2 linked regions of the Variovorax paradoxus genome follow. The protein of the gene in region 1 interacts with the protein of each later gene in a pairwise test. Links are inferred from orthologs where the notes say so. Each region holds a gene or a part of one and is shown in the gene's direction. Other genes may lie near its edges.

The links.
Region 2: the proteins of rho (region 1) and hfq interact in binary tests that used the Escherichia coli proteins (3 or more experiments, as listed by UniProt). The link is inferred for Variovorax paradoxus from one-to-one orthologs.

What each region holds. Positions count from the first base shown.
Region 1 is NZ_CP046622.1:2,629,157-2,643,833, reverse strand. What follows is about bases 11,811-14,677. They hold rho (transcription termination factor Rho), read left to right. Parts: upstream 11,811-12,544; coding sequence 12,545-13,810; downstream 13,811-14,677. Other genes in these bases: GOQ09_RS12195 (oxidoreductase), read right to left, coding at 13,863-14,677; trxA (thioredoxin TrxA), read left to right, coding at 12,033-12,365; GOQ09_RS12210 (PD-(D/E)XK nuclease family protein), read right to left, coding at 11,811-11,875. Outside these bases: recombination mediator RecR, read right to left, coding at 1-466; GOQ09_RS12245 (YbaB/EbfC family nucleoid-associated protein), read right to left, coding at 474-806; dnaX (DNA polymerase III subunit gamma/tau), read right to left, coding at 859-2,724; GOQ09_RS12230 (class I SAM-dependent methyltransferase), read right to left, coding at 3,078-3,950; GOQ09_RS12225 (winged helix-turn-helix transcriptional regulator), read left to right, coding at 4,060-4,749; GOQ09_RS12220 (TIGR03862 family flavoprotein), read right to left, coding at 4,780-6,024; GOQ09_RS12215 (UvrD-helicase domain-containing protein), read right to left, coding at 6,021-9,281; more of GOQ09_RS12210, read right to left, coding at 9,278-11,810. UniProt on the Escherichia coli protein: Facilitates transcription termination by a mechanism that involves Rho binding to the nascent RNA, activation of Rho's RNA-dependent ATPase activity, and release of the mRNA from the DNA template.
Region 2 is NZ_CP046622.1:2,448,927-2,463,616, forward strand. What follows is about bases 10,550-13,429. They hold hfq (RNA chaperone Hfq), read left to right. Parts: upstream 10,550-11,806; coding sequence 11,807-12,052; downstream 12,053-13,429. Other genes in these bases: der (ribosome biogenesis GTPase Der), read left to right, coding at 10,550-11,642; hflX (GTPase HflX), read left to right, coding at 12,107-13,276; hflK (FtsH protease activity modulator HflK), read left to right, coding at 13,351-13,429. Also shown: SMC-Scp complex subunit ScpB, read left to right, coding at 1-411; GOQ09_RS11515 (pseudouridine synthase), read left to right, coding at 408-2,210; ndk (nucleoside-diphosphate kinase), read left to right, coding at 2,361-2,786; 23S rRNA (adenine(2503)-C(2))-methyltransferase RlmN, read left to right, coding at 2,808-3,959; type IV pilus biogenesis/stability protein PilW, read left to right, coding at 3,964-4,818; GOQ09_RS11535 (helix-turn-helix domain-containing protein), read left to right, coding at 4,811-5,797; ispG (flavodoxin-dependent (E)-4-hydroxy-3-methylbut-2-enyl-diphosphate synthase), read left to right, coding at 5,794-7,071; hisS (histidine--tRNA ligase), read left to right, coding at 7,087-8,397; GOQ09_RS11550 (YfgM family protein), read left to right, coding at 8,403-9,095; outer membrane protein assembly factor BamB, read left to right, coding at 9,108-10,250; more of der, read left to right, coding at 10,299-10,549; more of hflK, read left to right, coding at 13,430-14,690. UniProt on the Escherichia coli protein: RNA chaperone that binds small regulatory RNA (sRNAs) and mRNAs to facilitate mRNA translational regulation in response to envelope stress, environmental stress and changes in metabolite concentrations.

The sequences.
Region 1 (14,677 bases):
TCACGTGCGCGGTGGCTTCGCCCTCTGCCGTGAAGTTGGTGGCAAGGATCACCTCGCTGACCGTGCCGTCGAGCGCGCGGTCGAAGAGCTTCTGCAGGCCGATGTCCTTGGGCCCGATGCCGTCGAGCGGACTGAGCTTGCCCATCAGCACGAAGTAGTAGCCGCGGAATGCACCCGTGCGCTCGAGCGCGGCCTGGTCGGCGGGCGTTTCGACCACGCAGAGCTTGCTCGCGTCGCGGCGCGGGTCCAGGCACACGTTGCAGACCGGCGCCTCGGTGAAGGTGTTGCAGCGCTCGCAATGCCGCACGTTGCCGGCCGCCTGCTGCAGGGCACGCGCGAGCAGCTGTGCGCCTTCGCGGTCGTGCTGCAGCAAATGAAAAGCCATGCGCGAGGCCGACTTCACGCCGACACCGGGCAGGCGGCGCAACGCATCGACCAATGCGTCGAGCGAACTGGCGTCGGCCATCAACGGCTCAGAACGGCAGCTTCATGCCGGGCGGCAGGCCCGGCATGCCGGCCGTGAGCTTGCCCATCTTCTGTTCGCTGGTTTCCTCGGCCTTGCGCACCGCGGCGTTGAAGGCGGCGGCCACCAGGTCTTCGAGCATGTCCTTGTCGTCGGCCAGAAGGCTCGGGTCGATGGTGATGCGCTTGACGTCGTGCTTGCAGGTCATCACGACCTTGACCAGGCCGGCACCCGATTCGCCTTCGACCTCGATGGTGGCCAGCTCTTCCTGGGCCTTCTTGAGGTTGTCCTGCATTGCCTGCGCCTGCTTCATGAGGCCGGCCAGTTGTCCTTTGTTGAACATCGTTGGTCCTGATTGTTGGTTGGAAAAAATGGGGAAGGATAAGAGACGGCGCTCAGGCGGGCTTGAGCGTTCCAGGCACGATCTTCGCATCGAATTCGCGCATCAGCATCTGCACCTCGGGGTCGTTGCGAATCGCCTCTTCGGCCACACGCTGGCGTTCGTCGGCCGCGTGCTTGTTGCGGCGCGCGGGGCTGTCGACCACGCCGCCGATTTCAATCGCCAGCTTCACGCTGTGGCCCAAGGCCGCGAGCGCGTCGGCGAGCTTCTCGCGCGCCGAAGGCTGGTTGAGCAGTTCACGCTCCACGCGCAGTATCCACTGGTCGACGTCGCGCGCCACAAGTTGCGACTGCAGCGCAAGCTCGCGCGCCAGGGCATTGATGCTCTCGGCCGCAATCATCTGCGTGACGGTGGCATGCCAGAAATCGCCGTCTTCGCTGGGGGGAATGGGCGCTGCGGGGGCGCGCTGCCCGTCGGGCCGAGGCACGTCCCGCTGGCCCGGCGGCGGCTGTACGCGAATCGGCACCGCGAGCACCCTGGGGCTGTCTTCGCCAATCGGCGCCTCCGCCGAAGGGGGCGGCCTCGGCGGCCCGCCCTGCCGCACCGGTTCGCTCACCACCGCAAGGCGCTGGCCCGCCGGTGCCGCATCGGCTTGCGGGGGCACCGGTGCGGCAGCCCGAGCGGGTGCCTCGGCTACCGGTGCAACCCGAGCCGCAGGTGCCGCCGTGGGCGCCAAAACCGCCCGTGGGGCGTCATTCAGAGTTTTTTTTTCCGCTGAAGCCGAAGGGGCCGATGAGGAAGTGGCCGCGCCCGAAGGCTTGAAGGCCAGCAGCCGCAGCAGCACCATCGTCAGCGCCGCATACTCGTCGGGCGCCAGGCCCAGCTCGCCGCGGCCGTGCAGGCACAGGCTATAGAGCAGTTGGGTTTCGTCTGCCGGCATCAGCGATGCCAGGCGGGCTGTATCGGCCGCATCGGGGTCGGTGGCCGAATCGGCCGACTCCGCGCGCGAAGGCACCGCCTGCAGCACGGCCATGGCCTGAAGCACGGCCGTCATTTCTTCCAGCGTAGAGGCAGCCGACATGCCGTCGCGCCGCAGCGCCTCGGAGGTATCGACCACCGTTTTGCCGTCACCCAGCGCCAGCGCCTCGATCAGCTTGAACACATGGCCTCGGTCCACGCTGCCGAGCATCTGCCGCACGCCGGCTTCGAGCAGTTCGCCGTTGCCGAAGGCAATCGCCTGGTCGGTGAGCGACAGCGCGTCGCGCATCGAGCCACGCGCCGCGCGAGCCAAAAGGCGCAGCGCCTGCGGTTCGGCCGGTACCTGTTCGGTCTGCAGCACGCTCGTCAGGTGTTCGAGCACCGTTTCAGGCGCCATGGGCCGCAGATTGAACTGCAGGCAGCGCGACAGCACCGTGACCGGCACTTTCTGCGGATCGGTCGTTGCCAGCACGAACTTGAGGTATTCGGGCGGCTCTTCGAGCGTCTTCAGCATCGCGTTGAACGCGGTGTTGGTGAGCATGTGCACTTCGTCGATCATGAAGACCTTGAAGCGCCCCTGCACCGGCTTGTAAACCGCCTGCTCGAGCAGCGACTGCACCTCGTCCACGCCGCGGTTCGAGGCCGCGTCCAGTTCGGTGTAATCAACGAAGCGGCCCGAATCGATGTCCTTGCAGGCCTGGCACACCCCGCAAGGCGTGGCCGTGATGCCGCCCTGCCCATCCGGACCCTGGCAGTTGAGCGACTTGGCCAGGATGCGCGACACCGTGGTCTTGCCCACGCCCCGCGTGCCGGTAAAAAGGTAGGCGTGATGCAGGCGCTGCGTGGTCAACGCGTTCTCGAGCGCCTGCACCACGTGCCCCTGACCGACCATCTCGCCAAAGGTTTTCGGACGGAACTTGCGAGCGAGCACGAGATAAGACATTGGGGGCATTCTAAAAGGCGCGGAGCCGGTCCCCGGCCCTCCCCCGCAATCTAAAAAGCCCTGCCTTTTTCGCGGGATACCGCGGAGCCGGCTCCGCCGGCCGCCGGTATAGCCCGCCAGCAGAGGGGTGGGCGAAGCGACACGAAGTGCGCGCAGCCTGGGGGGTTACAATAAGTGCTGACGGGCCTCCCTGCATGGTGAAGTGGCCAACCGGGTCAGGTGGGGAACCAAGCAGCCCTAACTGCGTAGTCAGTGCCAGGGGTAAGGCTCGTCAACCTAACATCAAAAAACCGCGAGTTCTCAAGACAAGAACTTGCGCGTTGCAAGAGGGGCTCTAAGCCCCACTCCCACCCTCACGCGCTTCCCGCGCCGACCAGCATTTCGCATGGCCCGACGAAGCCTTCGCTGCCTTCGAACTGGCGCAGCGCCTCTTCGATGGCATCCCAGGTGCTCGCGCGCTCGGCCTCATCGAGCCCGACCATCATCTGGTGCAGCGCTCCGAAGGACTCGCGTTCGAAGCGCACGCATTCGGCCGCACTCGCCAGCCGCACCGGCGACGGCACCCGGCGCACTTCGATGTCGCGCAAGCCGGCTTTGGCAAACGCGGCCTCGAGCGCGCCCTCGGCACCGAGCGAAAAGGGCCCGGGCTGACCCGGCAGCGGCGCAGGGAGCCGCGCGCGTTCGCGAATGATCTTCACGGGGATCGAGAAGAACGCGTTGCGCTCGGGGGTCGAGTAGACGACCGCCGACACCCGCCCGCCCGGACGCAAGGCGCGCCGCATGCCGGCAAGCGCGCGCTGCTGGTCGGGGAAGTAGATCAGGCCCACGCGGCTGATTGCCGCGTCGAAGCTGCCGGCAGGCAGCGTGTCGAGCGCCTCGCCGTCGAGTTCGAGGGTCTCGAGGTTCGACAGTCCCGCGGCCTTGGCATCCGCCGCCGCGCGCTCAAGCAAGGCCGGCGCGATGTCGGTGGCAAGCACGTAACCACTGGCGCCCGCGCGCCGCGCGGCACCGATCGACTGCTCGCCCGCGCCGGCGGCAACGTCGAGCACCCGGCTGCCGGGCCCGATGCGGGCCAGATCGAACATGGTTTCCGTCGCATCGCCCAGCCAGCGGCCGAGAAACGGTCCCCAGCGGTGCCAGGCCTCGGCGGCGGCCTGCCACTGAGCGCGCGTGGTGGTCTTGAAGGCGGCGGCGTTGAATGCCGGCGCGGCTGTGGCGGTTTCCATGATGTGTCTCCATCGAGTGAGGGAGTCTCAAGAATGGCCGCGCGGCCCAAGCTTCGCCAGTCCAGAATTTGTACTGGCCTCGGCGCGCCTCAAGGACTAAATTGACGCCATGATCGACTACGGCCAGTTTTGTACTGTGGCGCGCGGCGCCGAGGTGCTGTGCGAGCGCTGGACGCCGCTGGTCGTGCGCGAACTGCTGTGCGGCAGCACGCGCTTCAACGACATCCGGCGCGGCGTGCCGCGCATGTCGGGCTCGCTATTGGCCCAGCGCCTGCGCAAGCTGGAGGAAGTGGGCGTCGTCAAACGGGTTAATGGCGACGGAAGCACGGCCGAATACCACCTGACCGCAGCGGGCGAGGAGCTGCGCCCCATCGTGATGGCGCTGGGCCATTGGGGTGCGCGCTGGATCGGCAGCCGGCTCAAGCGCGACCAGCTGGACGCCGGCTTCCTGATGTGGGACGTCCGCCGCTTCGTGCGGATCGACGAGTGCCCGCGCGCACGCTGCATCGTGATCCACTTCCGCTTCACCGACGCGCCCGACGGCGAGCGGCGGTGGTGGCTGGTCGTCGACCAGGGCAGCGCCGACCTCTGCCGCGACAACCCTGGCGAGGAGCCGACGCTGATTGTCGAATCAACCGTGCGGACGCTGACCGAGATCTGGACCGGCGACCTCGACGCCGGGGCTGCGTTGCGCGAGCGGCGCTTGCGCGTCATTGGCACTGAATCCGATACCCGCGACCTGTGGCGCTGGCTGGGGCGCAGTGTTTTTGCCGACACCCGGGCCGCAGCGCGGCTCTGAGGCTTGCCGCGCCGCAGCCGGGATAAACCGTTAGACGTTCAGCCGTTTGATCGCTCCGCGCGCCGCGGCCGCGCCGCTGGCCATGGAGGCCGTCAGCAGGTAACCGCCGGTCGGCGCCTCCCAATCGAGCATTTCCCCCGCAAGGAACACGCCCGGCAATGCGCTTGCCATGAGCCCTTCGTCGAGTGCATCGAAGCGAACGCCGCCCGCGGTGCTGATGGCTTCATCGATGGGGCGCGCCGCAACCAGGCGCAGCGGCACGGCCTTGATGGTCGCCGCCAATTGGGCAGCGTCTTGCATGGCCTCGCGGTTCAGCACTTCGTGCAGCACACCGGTCTTGATGCCTTCCAGGCCGAGCCGGCTCTTGAGGTGGCTGCTGAGCGAGCGGGCGCCCCGCGGATGGGTGACGGCAGCCAGCACCTGCTCGGCACTTCGGTCGGGCAGCAGATCGAGCAGCAGCGTGGCGCTGCCGTGCGCGGCGATCTCGTCGCGCAGGAATGCCGATGCTGCATAGATCAGGCTACCCTCGATACCGGTGGCAGTCGCAACGAACTCGCCCTTGCGCGCAAAGCGGCGGCCTTGGCTGTCGGTGAATGAAATGGCGACCGACTTGAAGGGCTGGCCCGCAAAGCGGCTGGAGAAATGTTCACTCCACCCTGCTCCATCGAAGCCGCAATTGGCGGGCAGCAGCGGCGCGACGTCGACGCCGCGCGCCTGGAGCCACGGCGCCCAAGTGCCGTCGGAGCCCAGCCGCGCCCAGCTTGCACCACCGAGCGCGAGCACTACCGCATCGGCCTTCACGGTGGCTTCACCGCCCGGGGTGGCAAACCGCAGCGAAGCCGCAGCTATCGGCGCATCTCCGTCGACAAGCCAGCGATGGCGCATATGAAACTGCACGCCCGCTGCGCGCAGCCGCTGCAGCCACGCACGCAGCAACGGCGCGGCTTTCATGTCGGTCGGGAAGACGCGGCCCGATGTGCCCACGAAAGTCTCGATGCCCAGGCCTGCTGCCCATTGGCGCACCTGCTCCGGTCCGAACTGGGTGAGCATGGGTTCGAGCTGTGCGCGCCGGTCGCCGAACCGGCTCATGAAGATGTCAAAGGGCTCCGAGTGTGTGAGGTTCAGCCCGCCGCGGCCGGCCAGCAGGAACTTGCGGCCCACGGAGGGCATGGCGTCGTAGACGTGCACCTGCACGCCGGACGCGCTCAAGACTTCGGCCGCCATGAGGCCGGCAGGTCCGCCGCCGATCACGGCAACGGTATGGGAAAGAGTCATTCGAGATGTACCAGTTCGCCCTGCCCGGTCAGGAACGCGGCGCGCACCGTGGCACCGGGGTAGGCATGTTGCACGGCGGCGCGGTAGCGCTGCATCTGTGCGATGAGTGCCGCGTCGCGCTCGGGGCGAGCGGCAGATTTGTAGTCGAGGATCCACCAGGCGCCGGTGATGCGCTCGCGCACCAGTCGGTCGATGCGCAACGTTTCGCCTTCGTGCACCAGAGTGACTTCATTGCCGTGCCAGTCGATCATGCGCTCATTCCACGCCCATGCCCCGGCGCCGCCGCGAATGCGCTCGGCGAGCACCGCGGCGCCGCGTGCCTGCTGCGCATCGAGCAAGAACTCGCGCGCGGCGGCTCGCACGTGCGCAGCCGGCAAGGGCTCGCCCGGCTCGGCCCATTCGAGCAGACGGTGCATCGCCTGGCCGAACGCGGCAGCGCGCGCATCGACGGTAGTGTCAGCGGCTTTCTTGATAGCCACGGGTTCCTTGACCGCTGGCGCGAGCACCGGCATCTGCTTCATGGGGAAGCTGCCTGTGCCGGAAGCCACCGGCAACACGATCAGCGGCTCGTCGGCTTCGACGGGTTCGCAGATCGATTCGAGCCGCGTCCACCAGCTGCCCTCGTTCGCGCGGGCCGGCTGCACCGACGACAGCACAAGGCGCTCACGCGCCCGGGTGGTCGCCACATAAAGACCGTTGAGCTCCTCACGGTGGCGTGCGCGCTGTTCTTCTTCGAGCAATGTGGTGGCGCAGCCCGGCGGCGTTTTCTCGCTTGCCAGGAACACGAAGCGCGTGGGTGCACTGTCGCTCCCCTTCCATTCGACCAGCACACCCATGGTCTGGGCGCGCGGCGGCGGCGCGTCGCAGTCGAGCATGAGCACGGTGTCGGCCTCGAGGCCCTTGGCGCCGTGTACCGTCAGGAGTTGCACCGCATCTGGCACCGCGACGGACGGTGCCCTGACGCCCCCGGCGCGCAATACGCGCACCAGCGCATAAGGCGTGGCGTAGCGGGCGCCTTCGATCTCGAGCGATGCCGCCAGCAGCCCGCGCAGATTGGCCAAGGCACTCTGTCGCATGGCCGAGGGCATGGCGGCACCGAACCTGGCGAGCACATCGCCATCGTGAAAGATCGCATCGAGCGCATCGTGCGGGGGCAACGCAGCAAGCCAGCGCCGCCACTGCTTGAGCTTGGCGCCCGCCTCGACCAGTTCCTGCGGCAGGTCTTCGCCCTTTTGAATCAACGCGAACCAACTCGACGAAGGTTGCTCGCGCTGGCGCAGCGCCAACTGCACCAGCGCATCGTCGCCGATGCCGAACAGCGGCGACTTGAGCGCGCGTGCCAGGGAGAGGTCGTGCGCGGGCGATACCAGCGCATCGATCAGCGCGACCACGTCCTGCACTTCAGGCGCATCGTGCAGCTCGTTCTTTTCAGGTTGCTGCACGGGAATGTGCCGCTGACGCAGCGCGTCTTGCATGGCGGACAGCCGGTTGCGGCGTCGCGCCAACACCATGATCTGCCGCGGCGGCGTGCCGTCGGCAATGCGTTGCGCCACCCAGCGCGCGGCCTGTTCGCATTCCTTTTGCAGCAACTGCTCTTCGGGCAACACGCGCGGCGTAACGAGGCTGTCGCGCCAATGCAGCATGCCGTCGTCGGCAGGTGCTGCTGCGGCCGTGCTGACTGCATCGCGGTCGATGGGCGGGAGCTTGAGCAGTTCGCCCTCGTCGCTCCGCTCGGTGGTGTGTGCGCGGTAGCCGTCGAATTCTCCCGCCTCTTGCGCGGCCAGCATCGCCTGGTTGACAAGACCGACTACCGCACGCGCGTTGCGGTGGGTGTGGTCGCAGTTGAGCAGTTCGCCGCCCAAGCCTTCGCGCACGAACTTCTTGGCAGCGATGAACACCTGCGGCTCGGCACGGCGAAAGCGGTAGATGCTCTGCTTCGGGTCGCCCACAATGAAGACGCGCGGTGCCTTGCCGCCCGCGCCGGTGTAGGCGCTGAGCCACCCGTAGAGCGCCTGCCACTGCAGCGGGTTGGTGTCCTGGAACTCGTCGATCAGCAGATGGGCGATGCGTGCATCGAGCCGCTCCTGCACCCAGCCCGACAGCGCCGACTGGCCGAGCAGCAATTGCGCGGCCTGCTCGACGTCGTTCATGTCGACCCATCCGTGCGCGCGCTTCACGTCGGCAAAGGCGGAGACGAGGATGCGCGTAAGGCGCGTCATGCGCTGCTGGTAGAGCCACGCCGCGTGCTGGGCCTGCGCCATGCACAGAGTCTGGAGCTCGGCTTCGGCTTCTTGCGCGGCGGGGTATTTCTGCAGGTTCTTGGTGAGCCGGTCTTCCGTCGCGACGAAGAAGTTCTTGCGCAGGTGCGCCAGGGCGGCGGCGCGCGATTCCCGCGGCGGTTCGCCGGTGCCGAACACGTCGATGATCGCCTCGGCGGCCTTCTGCGGCGTCTTGTTGGCCTCTCGGCCGAGCGCTGCGGCGCGATCGAGCCAGCGGCGCCTGACAAGGTCTCCATTCAAGGCATCGGTCGGTTCCCCGAGCCCTGCGAGCGACGGATGCATGGCGCTGAAGTGCTGCACGGCCGACGCCGGATCGGACAGCGAAAACTCGACACGGCGCGTGAGCGCTTCGCCCAATGCCTTGGCGGTCTGCGACCGGCCGTAGGTGGCCACGACGGCGTAGTAGTCGGCCAGCGCCTCCTTGTCGGCCGTCACGGCTTCGAAGAACGGGCGCCAGGTGCGCGCGCGCGCCTCCGCATCATCTTCGAGCAGTTCGTAGTTCGCGGGGAGGCCGAGTTCGCGCAGCACCGCCAGCGGCGCGTTGCGCAAAAGCCCCGCAAACCAGGCGTGAAAGGTGCGGAACTGCACCGGCCGACCGCCTTCGAGCAACCGCCTGTAGAGGCCTTTCAGGCGCGGCACGGCGGCAAGTGCCGCCGGGGGATCGACACCGCGCATCACGAGTTCGCGCACCAGCTCTTCGGGGCTGCGCTCGGCGAACTGCTCCAGCCATTGGTCGAGCCGCTCGCGCATCTCTCCAGCAGCCTTCTTGGTGAAGGTAATGGCCAGGATCTCGTGCGGCTCGCAGGCGGATTCGCCCTCTTCGAGCAGCGCGCGCAAGATGCGGGACACCAGCATCCAGGTCTTGCCCGCACCGGCGCAGGCTTCGACCGCAACGGAGCGGCGCGGATCGCAGGCGACGGTGTAGAACGCCTCGCGCGTGACGTGCCGGCCGTTGTGTTCGTAGGCGGCGCCGTTCATCGGGCAGGCCCTCCAGCCACAGCGTCAGTCGAAGGCGGAGGTTGTTCGATTTCCCAGAAGTCTTTTCTGCAAAGCCCCCGTGCGGCGCAGTAGTCGCAGATGGCGCCCTCCCCCAACGGCGGGAGCGCCGCACCCTCGGCGATGCGGGTGAAATCATCGAGGATGCCCGCGACCAGCGCATCGCGCGCCTCCACCACCACGGGCTGTTCGACGGTCTGCGTGCCGGACGATTTTTCGCCGACGTTCACGTAGGCGGCGCGCAGCGTGTCGTCAGCCACCAGCGCGGCATAGAAGGCAAGCTGCGTGTCCTCGGTCGGATCTTTCACGCGCTCCTTGGTGACCGCGGCCGATTCGGTCTTGTAGTCAATCACGAAGGCCTGGCCGTCGGGCATGCGGTCGATGCGGTCCAGCCGGCCGACCAGCTGCAGGTTGCCCAGCGGCTGCTCCATCCACGGTTCCGATTCGGCGAAGACCGCGCCGCTTGCTTCATGGCCGGCAAGCCACTGCAGGTAACCGTCGCGTACCGCCGGCCAAGCCGCGGCGAACGGCAGGAACTCGGCGTCGGAGAGCGCGAACTCGTGCGTGGCGCGCTCGGCCGCGGCGGTGATGTACGCCACGCGTTCCGCCGTGTCGTCGGTGGGGGTTTTCTTCAGCGCCTCATGAAAGTGGCCCAGCACGGCATGCAGCCAGTTGCCGAAGTCGCGCTTGTCGACCTCGGCGTCGAGCTCGTCGGCACTGCGAAGGCCCAACTGCCGCAACGCGAAAAAGCGGTAGGGACAGCGGCGCAGGTCTTCGTAGACGCTGGTCGAAATGTTCCGCAGCGGCAAAAGCGCTCCAGAGGGCGTCGGGTACAAGGTCGGCTGCAGCGCAACATCGCGCGGCGTGCGTGGGTCCGGCGCCATTTGCAACGCATGGTCGAGTTGCAGCGACTGCACCAGCGGGCTCGGCCGCACGGGCTCGCCGCTGGCATCGGATTGGCGCCAGAGCAATTCGCAACAAGGGTTGCACAAGGCCGCGGCCCAGGCCGAACGTTGCGCGGCCTCGAGCGTTTCGCGCGCGGGCAGGCCGAGTTCTGCGCGTTGGGCGGCGCTCCAGTTGCCAGGTGGCTCGGGCGAGGCAGGCAGGCGCCGGTCGTCGCACCCGGGAATGACCACCGCGCCGAACGCCCGGCCCAACAGCTGGTGCAACGGCAACACCACCACCTGGGGCACGTCGCCGCCGGCTGGCGGCACAAAGCTGGCGTCTTCGAGCACGTCGCGCACCCAGGCGGTGAACTCGGCCAGCGTATGGCGTCCACCGGGAAATTCGTCGTCGTCGCCGTGCGCGCCGGCATCGAGCCACAGGGCACCGATCACCTTGCCACCGGCCATGTCGGCGGCGAGCGGCTCCCACTGCCCGCCGGCTTCGAGCAGCTCGCGCAAGGCGCGAAGCCAGTCTGCGAGCGGTCTGGAACGGGCCAAGGCCATGCGGCGGCCTTCCACGGCTTCGGTGAAAGGCAGCAATGCGATGTCTTGCGGCTTTTCGCTGCGAGCGGCCTGCCCGCACCAGGCCGACCACTCGCGCACGCCTTCGCGCCGCAGTCGCGCCTCGAGCGCCTGAACGGCGAGCGCATCGCCGTCGGCGCTGCTCTTGAGCCATTCGAGCACCTGGTCGCTGCCGGCGTCGTGCGCGCAGGCGCGCAGTGCACTCATCACGGTGGCGGCGGCGCGCGTGGTGGAAAGCTTCCAGCCGGTTTCGTCGTGCGCCGTGATGCCGTGCGCCTGGAGCTGTGCGCCGATGCGGCGCGTGAGCGCGCGGTCGGTGGTGATGAGCGCGACCGGCGCGCGGCCCTCTGCCAAGTGCCGCAGCACGCAGGCGGCGGCCAGTTCCGCCTCGTCCTCCAGGTCGTCGGCAACGTGCGCGCTCGCAGCCGCGGCGGGTGGCGCCGTGGGCACCAGCGAGAGATGAATCGCGCGGTCGCCCCACAGATTGCACAGCGTCTGCGTGAGCGGATCGGTCTGGAAGCCTTCGAGCACGATGAGCGCATCGACCTGCTTACGCACGTTCTCGCGCAGCAGCACATCGGTGGCATAGCCCGAGTTGGCGGCCCAGGCCACCGCAACACGGATCAGCGCGCTTTCGATGCGGAACCACTCCGACTCGCTGCCCGCTTCGGCCACGTGGGCCGCCTTCTGCGCCCATTCGCTGCCGCGCTCTTGCGGCAACGCCGCGGCCGCCAGCGGAGCCAACTGGTAGGCCAGCTCGACCACGCGGCCCGCCAGCGCAAAGCGTTCGGCGGCAAAACCGGCCTGGGAGAGCAGCGCCTGGGCCGTGACCAGGTCGCGCGCCATGTCGAAGGCAATGTCGTAGCCCGTGGGCAAGAAACCGCCCGAACTGCGCGCCCAGTTGCGCGTGGTTTCGAACCGCGGCACGAAGCCCGCGCTGCCGCAGCGCCCCCACATGCCGCGCGCGACTCCCATGAGCTGCGCATAGGGCACCAGGACCACGGTGCGCGCCGCGTGCAGCTGCCGCTGTGCAATAGCGGCGGCAATGCGCGCAACCACGCCGTCGGCGGGGTCGCACCACAGGGCCTGGACGGGGTGGCCTTCGTTCATGTTCTATCGAGAGGTTGGAGGGCGTGGGGCGCGACGCGCAACGGGCTTTTGCTATCGGCGCCATAGCGTTCCCGCACGGCACCCCACCCCTTGGTTTCTGTCACAATGACCAGCACTTTAGCTGCACCGAAACTCTCCGCGCACAAGGACACATCACATGGCCAGCGACCTGATCAAACACATCTCCGATTCTTCCTTCGAAGCCGACGTGCTCAAGTCCAGCCAGCCCGTGCTGGTCGACTACTGGGCCGAATGGTGCGGCCCCTGCAAGATGATCGCACCCATCCTGGATGAAGTGTCGACCGCCTACGAAGGCAAGCTGCAGATCGCCAAGCTCAACGTGGACGAAAACCGCGACATTCCGGCCAAGTTCGGCATCCGCGGCATCCCCACGCTCATGCTGTTCAAGGACGGCCAGCTCGCCGCCACCAAGGTCGGCGCCATGAGCAAGGCGCAACTCACGGCCTTCATCGACCAGCAGCTCGCCTGAGACATTTCAACCGGCCAGCGCGCAATGCGTTGGCCGGGCGATTTTTCCTGTCATAATCTCCCACAGATCACCGGCCCTTTCAGGCAACCGGTTCGAGTTCCCCGGTTAGTGAAGCAGTTCTCGCTTCACGTTTAACCTCCCCCCGTTTTCCGATCGATTACCCCGCGAGGGGTCATTCCATGCACTTAAACGAACTCAAGGCACTCCACGTGTCTGAAGTCCTCAAGCAGGCTGAAGCGCTTGAGATCGAAAACGTCGGCCGCATGCGCAAGCAAGAGCTGATGTTCGCGATCATCAAGAAGCGCGCCAAGGCCGGCGAGCAGGTCTTCGCCGACGGCGTGCTCGAAATCCTGCCCGACGGCTTCGGCTTTCTGCGCAGCCCGGACACCAGCTTCACGGCCAGCACCGACGACATCTACATCTCGCCGAGCCAGGTGCGCCGCTTCAACCTGCACACCGGCGACATGATCGAAGGCGAAGTGCGCACGCCCAAGGACGGCGAGCGCTACTTCGCGCTGACCAAGCTCGACAAGGTCAACGACGGTCCGCCCGAGCAGAACAAGCACAAGGTGATGTTCGAGAACCTGACGCCGCTGTTCCCCAAGGAGCAGATGAAGCTCGAGCGCGACGGCATCAAGAGCGACGAGAACATCACGGGCCGGATCATCGACATCATCGCCCCCATCGGCAAAGGCCAGCGCGCCCTGCTGGTGGCGCCGCCCAAGAGCGGCAAGACGGTGATGATGCAGCACATCGCCCACGCCATCAGCGCCAACTACCCCGAAGTGCACATGATGGTGCTGCTGGTGGACGAGCGGCCTGAAGAAGTGACCGAAATGCAGCGCACCGTGAAGGGCGAGGTCATTGCCTCGACCTTCGACGAGCCCGCCGCGCGACACGTGCACGTGGCCGAAATGGTGATCGAGCGCGCCAAGCGCCTGGTCGAGCTCAAGAAAGACGTGGTGATCCTGCTCGACTCGATCACCCGCCTCGCCCGCGCCTACAACAACGTCGTGCCCTCGTCGGGCAAGGTGCTGACCGGCGGTGTCGACTCCAACGCGCTGCAGCGCCCCAAGCGCTTCCTGGGCGCGGCGCGCAACGTGGAAGAAGGCGGCTCGCTCACCATCATCGGCACCGCGCTGATCGACACCGGCAGCCGCATGGACGAAGTGATCTTCGAAGAGTTCAAGGGCACCGGCAACTCCGAAATCCACCTGGACCGCCGCCTGTACGAAAAGCGCGTGTTCCCGTCGATCCAGCTCAACCGCAGCGGCACGCGCCGCGAAGAGCTGCTGCTCGCCCCCGAGATCCTGCAGAAGACCCGCATCCTGCGCCAGCTCATGTACAACATGGACGAGATCGAGTCGATGGAGCTGATGCTCAAGAACATGAAGGCGACGAAAACGAATGTCGAGTTCTTCGACATGATGCGTCGCGGCGGCTGAGCACCACGCTCGCCGCAAAGCGCGTTGACCCTTACAGGTCAGCGCGCTTTTTTCATGGGCGTTCGACGATGCGAATCGCCCGCCCCTCGGCCGCGCTCTGCTGGCCGATGTCGAGCAATTCCATCAGCGCGACGGCCTGCTCTGGAGGCACCGGATTCGGGCCATTGCCAAGGATCGCGTGGCGCACCGCAGCGTAGTAGTCGACGTAGTTGCCGGCCCGCGTGGGCCAGATACGGCGTTGCGGCTCGCCGCCGTCGCTGCCGGGCACCACGAGTTCGCCGTCTTGCGGGTCAGCGCCCCACCCCGCCATGGGCGGCCGCTGTCCGGCGCGCAGCGCGTCTTCCTGCGGATCGACGCCATGCTTGATGTAGCTGCCGCGCGTGCCGTGAACGATGTAGCGCGGCGCCGCATGGGCCGCCAGCGTCGTGGCGTGGAGCACCACGCGCAGCGGCGCGTGCGGACCGCTTTCGTAGCGCAGCACGGCATGAAAGTAGTCTTCGACCTGCGCCCCGTCGCGCAGCGCCGCGGTGTCGAGCTGCAGCGAGTCGGGCTTTCCAAACAGTTGGACAGCCTGGTCGACCAGATGCGCACCCAGGTCGACCCACAGGCCAGCGCCGGGCACCTTCTGCTCGCGCCAGCGGTCCCGAACCTCGGGGCGAAAGCGGTCGAAATGCGATTCGAGGTACACCGGGCGGCCCAATTCACCACTGGCCAGCACGTCCTTGAGCGTGAGGTAGTCGGCGTCGAAGCGCCGGTTCTGGTAAACCGCCAGCAACCGGTTGTTGCGCCGAGCCAACGCTTCCAGATCCCGGGCCTCGGCCACGTCGAGGGTGAAAGGCTTGTCCACCACCACGTGTTTGCCGGCTT
Region 2 (14,690 bases), 170 kb from region 1 along the record:
GCCCAGCAGGCGGCATTGGTCGACGCGCTCGACCAAGCCTCGGGCAACCAGCCCGGCCTGCCGATGGAAATCGCCAGCGAATCCGATGCCGACGCTTCCGCTGCGACGGATGCGGCGCTGGAAGCAGAATTGACCTTGCCCGGTGCCGAGGGTCCCGAGGCAACGGAAAATCAGGCGCAAGACGAGCCTCAGGCCGCCGAGGCGCACGCCGAAGTGCTCGATGCGGCTGAAGCCATCGAAGCGGTCGACGCCGCTGCCGCGCAATTTGCCGAGGACGCGGCCTCGCCCGAAGAGCCTTCGGAAATTCCCGCCCCCCAGGAAGTCGAGCCTCCCGTTGCGCTCGAGTCCGAAGAAGTCCCGTCGCCCGACGAGACCGATCCCCACGCTGTTTCTCCCGGAAAAACCTCATGAGCTCCTCCGACACCGACGACGCGGCAATCGTGCCGGTCCAGCCCGAATCCGATAAAAAAGCGGTCGCGGAAGTGTCCGGCCCCTCTTCGGATGCCGATGCTGGCGCATCCGCTCCAGCCGCCGGCGAGGGTGAAGCTCCCAAGAAGAAGCGTGCTCCGCGCCGCAAGAAGACCGTGGAGCCGGCTGCAGAGAGTGAAGCTGCGGCAGCACCTGCGGAAGGTTCCGAGCCGGTGATCGAAGCCGCCGCTGAAGCCGCCTCTGCAGCAGCTCCCGCTTCGGAGCCAACCACTGCCGCTCCCGTCAAGGCTGCCGCCCCAGTGGCAGCGGCTGAGCAGCGCGAAGAGCGCCGCGAGGAAGAGGGAGCTCGAGGCCAGTACGACGACGAAGAAGAGGAAGACGAACCCGACGAGGAAGAGGACGACCTCGACCGCGCACGCCGTGCCGCCGAGCGCGAGCAGCGCAATGCGCTGCCGCCCGAGCCGATCCGTTTCGCGGACGTCATTTCAGGCCAGTTCGACGCCGACGAGGAAAGCCCCGAAGTCCCGCCGCTCAAGCGCGTGCTGCTGCCGGAGGCCGACTCGCCCAAGCTGCACAAGGTGCTGGCCCAGGCTGGCCTCGGTTCGCGGCTCGAAATGGAAGCGTTGATCCTCCAGGGCCGCATCTCGGTCAACAACGAACCGGCCCACATCGGCCAGCGCATCCAGTACGGCGACCAGGTCAAGATCAACGGCAAGCCCATTCGCTACCGCATCGCGCCGCCTCCGCCGCGCGTCATCGCGTACCACAAGCCTGTGGGCGAGGTCGTGACGCACGACGACCCGCAGAACCGTCCCACGGTGTTCCGCAAGCTGCCGCGCCTGCAGCAGGGCAAGTGGCAATCGGTCGGCCGGCTCGACCTGAACACCGAAGGCTTGCTGTTGTTCAGCAGCTCCGGCGACCTCGCCAACCAGCTGATGCACCCGCGCTTCGGCCTGGAGCGCGAATACGCTGTGCGCGTGCTCGGTGCGCTCAGCGCCGACGAAAAGAAGAAGCTGCTCGAAGGCGTGCGCCTCGACGATGGCATGGCCCAGTTCGGCACCATCGAAGAGGGCGGCGGCGAAGGCTCGAACTGCTGGTACCGCGTCACCATTTCCGAAGGCCGCAACCGCGAGGTGCGGCGCCTGTTCGAATCGGTCGGCCACGCGGTCAGCCGCCTGATCCGCATCCGCTACGGCGCCATGGTGCTTCCGCGCGGGCTGAAGCGCGGTGCCTGGATGGAGCTCGACGAGCGCGACATCAGCGCTTTGTTCCAGGCATCGGGCGGCGGCGCGCCGCGCCCGCAGCAGCAACGCGGCCCGGGCGGGCAGGACGGTGCCGGCGGCGGCCGCAACGGGCGCAACAAGAAGCGCCGCGGCAACAACCGCAACGCCGGCGGCGCGCAGCAGCAGCCCCGCGACATGCGCGATGACGGCCGCGAGGCGCCCATTCCGAACCCGCTCGGCGAAGGCCGGCCGCCGCGTGGAGAGCGCGGGGGGCGCGGCAACCGAGGCGGTGGTGGTGGCGGCAACGCTGGCATGCAGCCGCAAGGCCGCCGTGGCAACAACAACAACCGTGGCAACCGCCAGGGTGAAGAGCGTCCGCCAGGCGGCGCGAACCAGCCGGATCCGATGAAGACCTCGCTCGGCTACATCGGCGCCGACAGCTTTTCGCGCCAGCGCAAGGAGCAACGCCAAGGCCCAGGCCGCCGTGGTGGCGGTCCGGCGGGCGGAGGCTTCGGCGGGCAGGGCGGCCCGGGCGGAAACCGCCGCCGCGGACGCTGAAAGCCAGCTGCCAGCGCAGCCTTTCGCGGGGTTTTCACCAAGGCCCCGGGCTGCGCCGGTTAAAATCAGAGGCTTTGTCGCCGTAGAGTGCAACATATTCGTTGCAGCCGTGACAAAACACTTCAAAATTAAAGCTCAGGAAGCACTTCAATGGCTATCGAACGTACCCTCTCCATCATCAAGCCCGACGCCGTTGCAAAGAACGTCATCGGCAAGATCGTTTCCCGCTTCGAAGCTGCCGGCCTCAAGATCGTCGCCGCCAAGCTGGTGCACCTTTCGCGCAACGAAGCCGAGCAGTTCTACTCGGTCCACAAGGAGCGTCCCTTCTTCAAGGACCTCGTCGAGTTCATGATCTCCGGCCCCGTGTTCGTGCAAGTGCTCGAAGGCGAGAACGCAATCGCCAAGAACCGCGACCTGATGGGCGCCACCGACCCGAAGAAGGCCGCCCCCGGCACCATTCGCGCCGACTTCGCCGACAGCATCGACGCCAACGCGGTGCACGGTTCGGACGCTCCCGAAACCGCAGCGAACGAAGTGGCCTTCTTCTTCGCCGGCCTCAACGTCTACGCGCGCTGAAGCCGTATCCCGGCTGATTTCATGACCACGGCCAACCTGCTCGAATTCGATCTCGAGGGGCTGGCTGCGTTCTGCGAAAAGCTCGGCGAGAAGCGATTCCGCGCCACGCAGCTGTTCCGCTGGATCCACCAGCGTGGCGCCAGCGACTTCGCCCAGATGACCGATCTGGCCAAGTCGCTGCGCGAGAAGCTCGCCACAACCGCTCGCGTCGAGGCCCTCTCGGTTCTCACGCAGCACGAATCCAAGGACGGCACGATCAAGTGGCTGTTCGACGTCGGCGATGGCAATGCCGTCGAAGCCGTATTCATTCCCGAAGACGACCGCGGCACGCTGTGCGTGTCGTCCCAGGCCGGCTGCGCGGTGGGTTGCCGTTTTTGCTCCACGGGGCATCAGGGCTTCAGTCGTAACCTGAGCACGGGCGAAATCGTCGCCCAGCTGTGGTTTGCCGAGCACTTCCTTCGCAAGCACCTGAAACGCGACGAGCGCGTCATTTCCAATGTGGTGATGATGGGCATGGGCGAGCCGCTGCAGAACTACTCGGCGCTCGTGCCGGCGCTGCGCACCATGCTCGACGACAACGCCTATGGGCTGTCGCGCCGCCGCGTGACCGTGTCGACCTCCGGCGTGGTGCCGATGATCGACCGCCTGGGCGCCGATTGTGCAGTGGCCATGGCCGTGTCGCTGCACGCGCCCAACGATGCGCTGCGCGACGATCTCGTGCCGCTCAATCGCAAGTACCCCATCGCCGAACTGATCGGGGCCTGCAAGCGCTACCTGGCGCATGCGCCACGCGACTTCATCACTTTCGAGTACTGCATGCTCGACGGTGTGAACGACCAGCCCGAGCATGCGCGGCAACTGGTGGAACTCGTTCGCACGCATGGCATTTCGTGCAAGTTCAACCTGATTCCGTTCAACCCGTTTCCGGCCTCGGGCTTGCTGCGTTCGCCGCAGCCGCGGGTGCTGGCGTTTGCCAAGACGCTGAGCGAGGCCGGCCTCGTGACCACCGTGCGCAAGACGCGCGGCGACGACATCGACGCGGCCTGCGGACAGCTGGCCGGCGACGTGAAGGACCGCACGCGCGCCGCCGAACGCATGGCCCAGCGCCGTGCCGTGTCGGAGCGCCCTGTTGTTCTGCATCCGGTTCGAAAGACCACCCCCCAGGAGCACTGATCCAATGAGCATGGCCTTTCCGATGACCACCGCGAGCGCGCAGCGGCTGCTGACTGCAAGCTTTGCCGGTGTGGCCGTGGCGTTTCTGCTCGTGGGCTGCGTCAACACGCGGACCACCACCACCAGCCTGGCCGACACCAGCTCGGGCAAGGGTGCGGAGATCGTCACCGAGTCGGACGAAAGCAGCCGGCAGCGCCGCGCGCGGCTGCGGCTTGAGTTGGCCTCGGGCTACTTCGAGCATGGCCAGAACACCGTCGCGCTCGACGAAATCAAGCAGGCGCTGGTCGCCGACCCCAACTACGCGGATGCCTACAGCCTTCGGGGCCTCGTCTACATGCGGCTCGACGATGCCGGCATGGCCGAGGACAGCTTCCGCCGCGCCATCGCCATCAACCCGCGCGATCCCAACGTGCGGCACAACTACGGCTGGCTGCTGTGCCAGCAGAACCGTTATGGCGACGCGGCCCAGCAGTTCAACGCCGCGCTCGCGGTGCCGAGCTACACCGACCGGGCCAAGACGCTCATGACGTTGGGTGTTTGCCAGCTCAAGGCCGGCCAGCGCCCGGAGGCGGAGCGCAGCCTGATGCAGGCCTATGAGATGGACGCCGGCAATCCGGTGGTCGGGTTCAACCTGGCCTCGCTGCTGGCGCAGCGCGAAGAATGGTCGCGCGCGCAGTTCTACATTCGCCGCGTCAACAACAGCCCCTCGGCCAGCGCCGAGACGCTGTGGCTCGGCATCAAGATCGAACGACGGCTCAACAACCGCGAGGCAGTTGCGCAGTTGGGAGGACAACTGCAACGGCGCTTTCCGCAGTCCCGGGAGGCAATAGCGTACGAGCGCGGGAATTTCAATGACTGAACGGGTTTCGGAGTTCGGCACTTCCGCGGCGCTGCCGCTCGAGGAAGGCGACATCACGCACAAGACGGCCGGCGACATGCTTCGCGAGGCGCGCGAGGCCCATGGCCTGCATATCGAAATGGTGGCCGCGGCGCTGAAGGTGCCGCCGCAGAAGCTCATGGCATTGGAGGCGGACGATATCGATTCGCTGCCCGATCCGGTCTTTGCGCGCGCGCTGGCAAGCAGCGTCTGCCGCGCCTTGCGCATCGATTCCGCTCCGGTGCTGGCAAAGCTGCCGGGAGCGCAGCGCGCGCCGCTGGCAACGGCCGACCGCACGCTCAAGAGCAATATCGTTTCCGGTACGCCGCGCTGGAACGGCAGCCGCTCCAACGGTCTTCCATCGCGCGCATTGCTGATCGTCGTCGCTTTGCTGCTGGTGGGGGCAGCGGTGCTGTTCTGGCTGCCGCAGTCGGCTTTCGACCAGGTCGGCGCCGCCGTCTCGCGTTGGACGGCGCGCGGCGAAACCGAAACAGGCTCGGTTACCGAGGCGCCTGCAGTCGCAGCGGCTCCAGGCGGAGCCTCCGTCATCGAGAACGCACCGGTGTCGCCTGTGCCGCCTGCGGCAACCGGCCCGGCGAATGCGGCGCCCGGAACGCCTGCGGCAGCACCTGCCGCACCGGGTGCGCCATCCGCCACGGCCTTGCCAGCAGCCAATGCAGCTGCCACCGTTGCGGCGCCGTCTGCCGCTGCCGGCGGAGGCCAGCCGCTGGTCTTCGTCGCTCGCGAAGACTGCTGGATCACGGTGACGGAGGCGGGCGGCAAGCAGTTGCTGCGGCGCATCGTGCAAGCCGGCGAAACCGTGGGGTTGTCCGGCGCGCTGCCGCTGTCGGTGGTGGTCGGGCGCGCTTCGGCGGTCGATGTGCAAGTGCGCGGAAAGCCCTACGATCTGAAGCCGGTCACGCGCGGCGGCGGCGTGGCGCGTTTCGAGGTGACATCTTGAGCGACTGCACTCCTCAACCCATTGAATCGGCGGCGCCGAAGGCGCGCCGCTCGCGCCAGGCCCAGGTGGTCTGGGGTGCGCGCACCGTCACGGTCGGCGGCGACGCGCCCGTGCGCGTGCAATCGATGACCAACACCGACACGGTCGATGCCATCGGCACGGCCATCCAGGTGAAGGAGCTCGCCACCGCGGGTTCGGAAATGGTGCGCATCACGGTCAACACGCCCGAGGCCGCGGCCCAGGTGCCCTACATCCGCGAGCAGCTCGACCGCATGGGCATCGACGTGCCGCTGATCGGCGACTTTCATTACAACGGGCATCGCCTGCTGACCGACTATCCGGCCTGCGCCGAGGCGCTCAGCAAGTACCGCATCAATCCCGGCAACGTGGGCAAGGGCGACAAGCGCGACCGCCAGTTCGGCCAGATGATCGACGCGGCCATGCGGTGGAACAAGCCCGTGCGCATTGGCGTGAACTGGGGCAGCCTCGACCAGGAACTGCTTGCCAGCCTGATGGACATCAACAGCCAGCGCGCCGAACCGTGGGACGCCAAGCAGGTGATGTACGAGGCGCTGATCACCTCGGCCATCGAATCCGCCAAGTTGGCCGAATCGATGGGCATGGCCGGCAACCAGGTCATCCTGTCGTGCAAGGTGAGCGGTGTGCAAGACCTGATCTCGGTGTATCGCGAGCTTGCCCGTCGCTGCGAATACCCGCTGCACCTCGGCCTCACCGAAGCCGGCATGGGCACCAAGGGCACGGTGGCCTCGGCCACGGCGCTTTCGATCCTGCTGCAAGAGGGCATCGGCGACACGATTCGCGTGTCGCTCACGCCGCAGCCGGGCGAGTCGCGCACGCAAGAGGTGCTGATCGCCAATGAAATTCTCCAGGCGCTGGGCCTGCGGGTGTTCGTGCCGAGCGTGACGGCCTGCCCGGGCTGCGGCCGCACCACGAGCACCACTTTCCAGGAACTCGCCAAGCAGATCGACGATTACCTGCGCATGCAGATGCCGGTGTGGCGCAAGAAATATCCGGGGGTCGAAACCATGAAGGTGGCCGTCATGGGCTGCATCGTGAACGGCCCCGGCGAAAGCAAGCATGCCGACATCGGCATCAGCCTGCCCGGCACCGGCGAAGCACCTGCGGCGCCGGTCTTCATCGACGGCGAAAAGGCCCTCACGCTGCGCGGCGACAATATCGCCAACGAGTTCCATCAGCTCGTCGAAAACTACATCGAAAAGCGCTTTGGCGGCGAGCACGCCGCCGTGGCCTGACACCTCCGCAGACTCATGGCTGAAAAATTGAATGCCGTCAAAGGCATGAACGACATATTGCCGTCCGAATCGGCGCGCTGGGAGTGGCTGGAGGCCACCGTGCGCGACCTGATGGGGCGCTTTGCATACCGCAACGTGCGCACGCCGATCCTGGAGCGCACGGCCTTGTTCGTGCGCGGCATCGGCGAGGTGACCGACATCGTCGAGAAGGAGATGTACTCCTTTGAAGATCGCGCCGACAAGCACGGCAAGTTCGAGCATCTCACCATGCGTCCCGAGAACACCGCCGGCCTGGTGCGCGCGGTGATCGAGCACAACATGCTGTACGAAGGCCCCAAGCGGCTCTGGTACACCGGACCGATGTTCCGCCGCGAGAACGTGCAGCGTGGACGCTTCCGCCAGTTCCACCAGATCGGCGCGGAAGCCCTGGGCTTTGCAGGCCCTGACGTCGATGCGGAGCTGATCCTGCTGGCCAATGCGCTCTGGAAGGCCATTGGCTTGACCGACGTGCGGCTCGAACTCAACAGCCTGGGCCAACCCGCCGAGCGCGCGCTGCACCGCGCCCAACTCATTGCCCATTTCGAGAAGCATGCCGACAAGCTCGACGAGGACGGCAAGCGCCGCCTGCACAGCAATCCGCTGCGCATTCTCGACACCAAGAATCCGGCCATGAAGGACGTCGTCGAATCGGCACCGAAGCTGATCGACTTTCTCGGGGCTGAATCGCTTGCGCACTTCGAGGGACTGCAAGCCATCCTCAAGGCCAACGACATCGCATTCACGATCAACCCGCGTTTGGTGCGCGGACTCGACTACTACAACCTCAGCGTGTTCGAGTTCGTGACCGACCGGCTGGGTTCGCAGGGGACGGTGTGTGCCGGCGGCCGCTACGACGACCTGATTGCGCAAATCGGCGGCAAGCCGGCGCCGGCCGTGGGATGGGCAATGGGCGTCGAGCGCGTGCTCGATCTGCTGAAGGAGCAGGGCGCCGAGGTTTCCGCGCCCGCACCCGATGCCTATGCCGTGGTGCCTGATGCCGCGTCGATGCCTGTTGTGTTGCGTACCCTGCAGCAGTTGCGTGAGTCGGGTGTCAGCGTGCAGATGCATGCGGCCACGGCGGACGGCCTGAGCAGCTTCAAGGCACAGATGAAGAAAGCCGATGCCAGTGGCGCCACCTATGCGCTGATTTTCGGCGCCGATGAACTTGCGCGCGGCGAAGTGACTCTCAAGTCGTTGCGCGACGGAAGCGGTGCGCAGAGCGCCCGCGCTCTTGCCGAAGTGGCCACCTGGGCCGCCACCCTACAATCGCCGGCTCCCAACACCTGATACGCATGGCAACCCATCTCGATCTCGACGAACAGGAACAGCTCGACCAGCTCAAGCATTTCTGGAACACCTACGGCACCCTGATCACCTGGGTGGTATTGCTTGCGGCCGGAGCCTTCGTGGCCTGGAACGGCTGGCAATATTTCCAGCGCAGCAAGGCGGCGCAAGCCGCAGCGCTCTACGACGAGGTCGAGCGCAGCGCGCAGTCCGGCGACGTGGAACGCATCCAGCGCGTGCTGGGCGACATGAAAGAGCGCTTCGCCAAGACGGCCTATGCGCAGCAGGCCGGCCTTCTCGCCGCCAAGGCGCTGTACGAGAAGGGCAATCTGGACGCTTCGCGCGCAGCCCTTGGCTGGGTTGCCGAAAGCGCTGTCGATCCGGGCTACAAGGCGGTGGCCAAGCTCCGGCTGGCGGCCGAACTGCTCGACAGCAAGTCGTATGACGAAGCGCTCAAGCAACTCTCCGGCGACGTGCCCAGGGAATTCGAGCCGCTCGTGGCCGATCGCAAGGGCGACATCTACATGGCCCAGGGCAAGCGCAACGAAGCGCAGGCCGAATACCGCAAGGCCTGGACCGGCCTTGGCGCGACGTCCGACTACCGGCGCCTCGTCGAATTCAAGCTCAATGCCTCCGGCGTCGATCCGAAGAGCCTGGCACCCGTGATCACGGTCACGCCGGCAGCCCCCCAAAAATCCTGATCGCATCGCATTATGAATTTCAAGCGTTTCATGCCTGAGTCGTCTGTCCTGCGTGCGGGTTCGGCTATTGTTCTGGCCGCCATGTTGGCCGCCTGCTCCGGCACCAGCAAGCCCAAGCCCGCCGAATTGCCGCCGAATCCCGCCTTGTTTGGGGTGCGCCAGGCCTGGAACGTGCGCATTCCCGCCGTGAGCTTCCCGCTCGCAGTCGATGTCAGCGGCGACATCGTGACCGTGGCGGGCACCGACGGCACCGTGGTCGCCATCGATGCCCGTGCCGGCCGCGAAACATGGCGCGGCAACGTCGGCGCCAAGCTGGCGGCAGGCGTCGGCAGCGACGGTTCGCTGGCCGCTGTCGTCACCGCTGACAACGAACTGGTCGCCATCGAAGGCGGCAAGGTCCTCTGGAAGCAGCGCCTCTCGGCCCAGGCCTTTACCGCGCCTCTGGTGGCTGGCCGGCGTGTCTTCGTGCAAACGGCCGACCGCAGCATCAGCGCCTGGGATGGCCAGAGCGGCCGCCGCCTCTGGCTGCAGCAGCGCACCGCCGAAAACCTGGTGCTCAAGAAGTCGGGCGTGCTGATCGCGGTGGGCGACACGCTGGTGTCGGGCATCGGCGGCCGCCTGGTCGGCATGAACCCGGGCAACGGCACTTCGCGCTGGGAAGCGCCGATTGCCGCACCTCGCGGCACCAACGACGTCGAGCGCCTGGTCGACCTGACCGGCAGCGTGAGCCGTGTCGGTGACACCGTCTGCGCCCGGGCCTACTACGCCAACGTCGGCTGCGTCGACACCATTCGCGGCCAGCTGCTCTGGACCAAGCCGGCTTCCGGCGCCGAAGGCGTGAGCGGCGACGAAAGCTTTGTGTACGGCACCGAATCGGACGGCAGCGTCACGGCATGGCGCCGCGCCGATGGTGAGCGCGCCTGGCAATCGACGCGCTTCAAGAACCGCGTCCTGACCGGCCCGCTGGCCGTGGGGCGTTCGCTCGTCATTGGCGAAAGCACCGGAACGCTGCACTTCGTCTCGCGCGAAGACGGCTCACTGCTCAATCGCGTCACGCCCGACGGCTCCGCCATCGGCGTCACCCCGGTGATGGCCGGCAATACGGTTGTCGTCGTGACGGCCAACGGCGGTGTGTTTGGCTATCGCCCTGAATAACTTTCTCGAAGGCCCGCCCATGAAAACCGCGCCAATGAAAGGCCGGCCATGAAGCCGGTCGTGGCCCTGGTCGGGCGTCCCAACGTCGGCAAGTCGACCCTTTTCAACCGCCTGACGCAGACGCGCGACGCCATCGTCGCCGACTTTGCGGGGCTCACGCGCGACCGCCACTACGGCAACGGCCGGCTGGGCAAGCACGAGTTCATCGTGATCGACACCGGCGGCTTCGAGCCCGATGCCGGCAGCGGCATCTACAAGGAAATGGCCAAGCAGACGCGGCAGGCCGTGGCCGAGGCCGACGTGGTGATCTTCGTCGTCGACGCGCGCGAAGGCCTTTCGGCGCAAGACCACGACATTGCCAACGAATTGCGCAGGCTGGGCAAGCCGTGCGTGCTGGCGGCCAACAAGGCTGAAGGCATGCATGACGGCACCAAGCTCGTCGACTTCTACGAGTTGGGCTTTGGCGACGTGCACGGCGTTTCCGCCGCGCACGGGCAGGGCATGCGCGACCTGGTCGAACTGGCGCTCGCGCCGCTCAACCTGCCGGATCCCGAAGACGACACCGACGAAGACGACGTCAACAAGCCGATCAAGCTGGCCGTGGCCGGACGGCCCAACGTCGGCAAGTCCACGCTGATCAACACCTGGCTTGGCGAAGAGCGCCTGGTGGCCTTCGACATGCCGGGCACCACACGCGATGCCATTTCGGTGCCGTTCGAGCGTAACGGCCAGCGCTTCGAGCTCATCGACACGGCCGGCCTGCGCCGCAAGGGCAAGGTGTTCGAAGCAATCGAGAAGTTCTCGGTGGTCAAGACGCTGCAGGCCATCGAGTCGGCCAACGTGGTGCTGTTGCTGCTCGATGCCACCCAGGGCGTGACCGACCAGGACGCGCACATTGCCGGCTACATCCTCGAAAGCGGACGGGCGGTGGTGATTGCCATCAACAAGTGGGACGCGGTCGACAGCTACCAGCGCGAGCAGATCCAGCGCCAGATCGAAACCCGCCTGCCGTTCCTCAAGTTCGCATCGCTGCATTTCATCTCGGCCATCAAGCGCCAGGGTCTCGGCCCGGTATGGCAGGCGATTGCGCAGGCCCATAAATCGGCCACCCGCAAGATGTCCACACCCGTGCTGACCCGGCTGCTGCTGGAGGCGGTGCAGTTCCAGTCGCCCAAGCGCGCGGGCATGTTCCGCCCCAAGCTGCGCTATGCGCACCAGGGCGGCATGAACCCGCCGGTGATCATCATTCACGGCAATTCGCTGGAGCACGTGACCGAGGCGTACAAGCGCTTTCTCGAAGGGCGCTTCCGCAAGGAATTCGACCTCGTGGGCACGCCCTTGCGCATTCAGTTCAAGAGCTCGCAGAATCCCTTTGCGGACAAGGACGACTGAGCGCGCTTGTCGACCGATGGCAGCCGATGAGCTGCGGCTGCGCTGGAAGTTCCGGCTTTTGAGAGACGTTATTTTTCAAAGGCTTTTGACCCCGCCTGCTGCGGCGCAGAAACCCTGTGTTAAGGTCATCTCTCCAACAACTACTCTTGAACACGGAGAATATCGTGAGCAATAAAGGGCAACTTCTACAAGACCCGTTTCTGAACACCCTGCGTCGCGAGCATGTGCCGGTTTCCATTTACTTGGTGAACGGTATCAAGCTGCAGGGCCAGATCGAGTCTTTCGACCAGTACGTCGTGTTGCTTCGCAACACGGTGACACAAATGGTCTACAAGCACGCCATTTCCACTATCGTGCCGGGTCGTGCCGTCAACTTCTCGGCTGCCGAGAACGACGACGCCGCAGCCTGATCGCGCGGAGCGCGGCGGTACCCACCGCCGCGCTTTTTCCATATTTGATCCCGCTTGTCTGAACTGAACTCCCGCCAGGAAGGCGCCGCCGTTCTCGTCGGCGTCGATTTCGGGCTGCCCCATTTCGACAGCGAACTCGAGGAACTCGGCCTGCTCGCACAGACCGCGGGCCTGGAGCCTGTCGCCCGACTCATCTGCAAACGCAAGGCGCCCGACGCAGCGCTCTTCGTCGGAAGCGGCAAAGCCGATGAAATCAAGGAACTGGCTGCAATGCACCAGGCCAGCGAGGTCATCTTCGACCAGTCGCTGAGCCCCGCGCAGCAGCGCAATCTCGAGCGCCAGCTCGACGTGGCGGTGTATGACCGCACCTTCCTTATTCTGGAAATCTTCGCGCAGCGTGCCCGCTCCCATGAGGGCAAGCTCCAAGTCGAGCTGGCGCGACTGCAATACCTCAGCACGCGCCTGGTTCGCCGCTGGTCCCACCTGGAGCGCCAGACTGGCGGCGCCGGTGTGCGAGGCGGCCCCGGTGAAAAGCAGATCGAGCTCGACCGCCGGATGATCAGCGAGTCGATCAAGCGCACGCGCGAGCGCCTCGCCAAGGTGCAGAAGCAGCGCGGAACGCAGCGCCGCCAGCGCGAGCGCCGCGAGACCTTCAACATCTCGCTCGTGGGCTATACCAACGCAGGCAAGTCTTCGCTGTTCAATGCACTGGTGAAAGCCCGCGCGTATGCGGCCGACCAGCTTTTTGCAACGCTCGACACCACCACGCGCAACCTGTACCTGGGCGACGCCCGCCGGCAGGTTTCCATTTCAGACACCGTCGGCTTCATTCGCGACTTGCCTCACGGCCTGGTCGACGCGTTCAAGGCCACCCTGCAAGAGGCGGTCGACGCCGACTTGCTCCTGCACGTGGTCGATGCCTCCAACCCGCATTTCCCCGAGCAGATGGCCGAAGTGCAGTCGGTTCTTCGCGACATCGGGGCCGATGCCGTTCCGCAGCTTCTGGTGTTCAACAAGCTCGACGCCCTTGAAACTGCACAGCATCCGCTGCATCTGCAGGACGAGATGGAAATCGACGGCGTGCAGGTTCCGCGCATCTTCCTGAGTGCGCGAAGCGGCGAGGGCGTTCCCCTGCTGCGAGCCGAACTGGCCCGCCGGTCGGGTTCCGTGGGCGATACGATGACCCCAGAAGCCGACACTGAATTGCACGATACCGCCAATTGATTGGGCACAATCCCGCCACTGACAAGAGAACGAAGCGAATGAATGCAAAGCCAGCGTGGAGAGGGTTTCTGGGCATGTTCAACCTGAACGATGGCCGGTGGGGGCGTGGCGATGAGCCCGCATCCAACGGCGACCGCCCGACCGGCAACCGACCTCCCGACGCAGACCCACCGGGCGCCCCGACGCCCCCGCCTTCGGGCAACAGCAACCAGAACAACGGCAACCGCCCTCGCGGGCAGGGCCCCAACCAGGGGCCGCCGGATCTCGACGAACTCTGGCGCGACCTCAATCGCAAGCTCGGCGGCTTCTTCGGTGGCAAGGGTGGCGGCAACCGCCCCAGCGGCAACGATGGCGGCGGTAACGGCTACAGGCCCGACATGAAGAATGCGGGCTTCGGCATCGGCCTCGTGGCCATCGTGGCCGTTCTCATCTGGCTGGGTACCGGCTTCTTCATCGTGAACGAAGGCCAGCAGGCCGTGGTTACCCAATTCGGCCGCTACAAGGCGACGGTGGGCGCGGGCTTCAACTGGCGCCTGCCGTACCCGATCCAGCGCCACGAAGTTGTCGTGGTCACGCAGATCCGTTCCACCGACGTGGGCCGCGACGCCATCGTGCGCACGACGGGCCTGCGCGAGTCGGCCATGCTGACCGAGGACGAGAACATCGTCGAAATCAAGTTTGCCGTGCAGTACCGCCTGAGCGATGCGCGCGCCTACCTGTACGAGAGCAAGTCGCCCACGGAAACGGTGGTGCAAGTGGCCGAAACCGCCGTGCGCGAAGTGGTCGGCAAGATGAAGATGGATGCGGCCCTTGCCGAGGAGCGCGACCAGATCGCGCCTCGCGTGCGCGCGCTGATGCAGACCATCCTCGACCGCTACAAGGTCGGCGTCGAGGTGGTCAACATCAACTTGCAGCAGGGTGGCGTTCGCCCGCCCGAGCAGGTGCAGTCCGCATTCGACGACGTGCTCAAGGCCGGACAGGAACGCGAGCGCGCCAAGAACGAAGCCCAGGCCTATGCCAACGACGTGGTGCCGCGTGCAACGGGTACCGCATCGCGCCTGAAGGAAGAGTCCGAGGCCTACAAGGCGCGTATCGTCGCGCAGGCGCAAGGCGATGCAGGCCGCTTCGCCGCCGTGCTGGCCGAATACCAGAAGGCCCCGCAAGTCACGCGCGACCGCATGTACACCGACGCCATGCAGCAGATCTACGCCAGCACCACCAAGGTGCTGGTCGACACCAAGCAAGGCTCCAACCTGCTGTACCTCCCGCTGGACAAGCTCATGCAGATGAGCGGCAACAACCAGGCAACGCCGGTCGATGCAGCCAGCCCCAGCGTGGCCGGCACCGCGCCCGCCCAGTCCTCGGTGATTCCCGTGGCCCCCTCCGCCGGCGACAACCGCGCCCGCGACGGCCG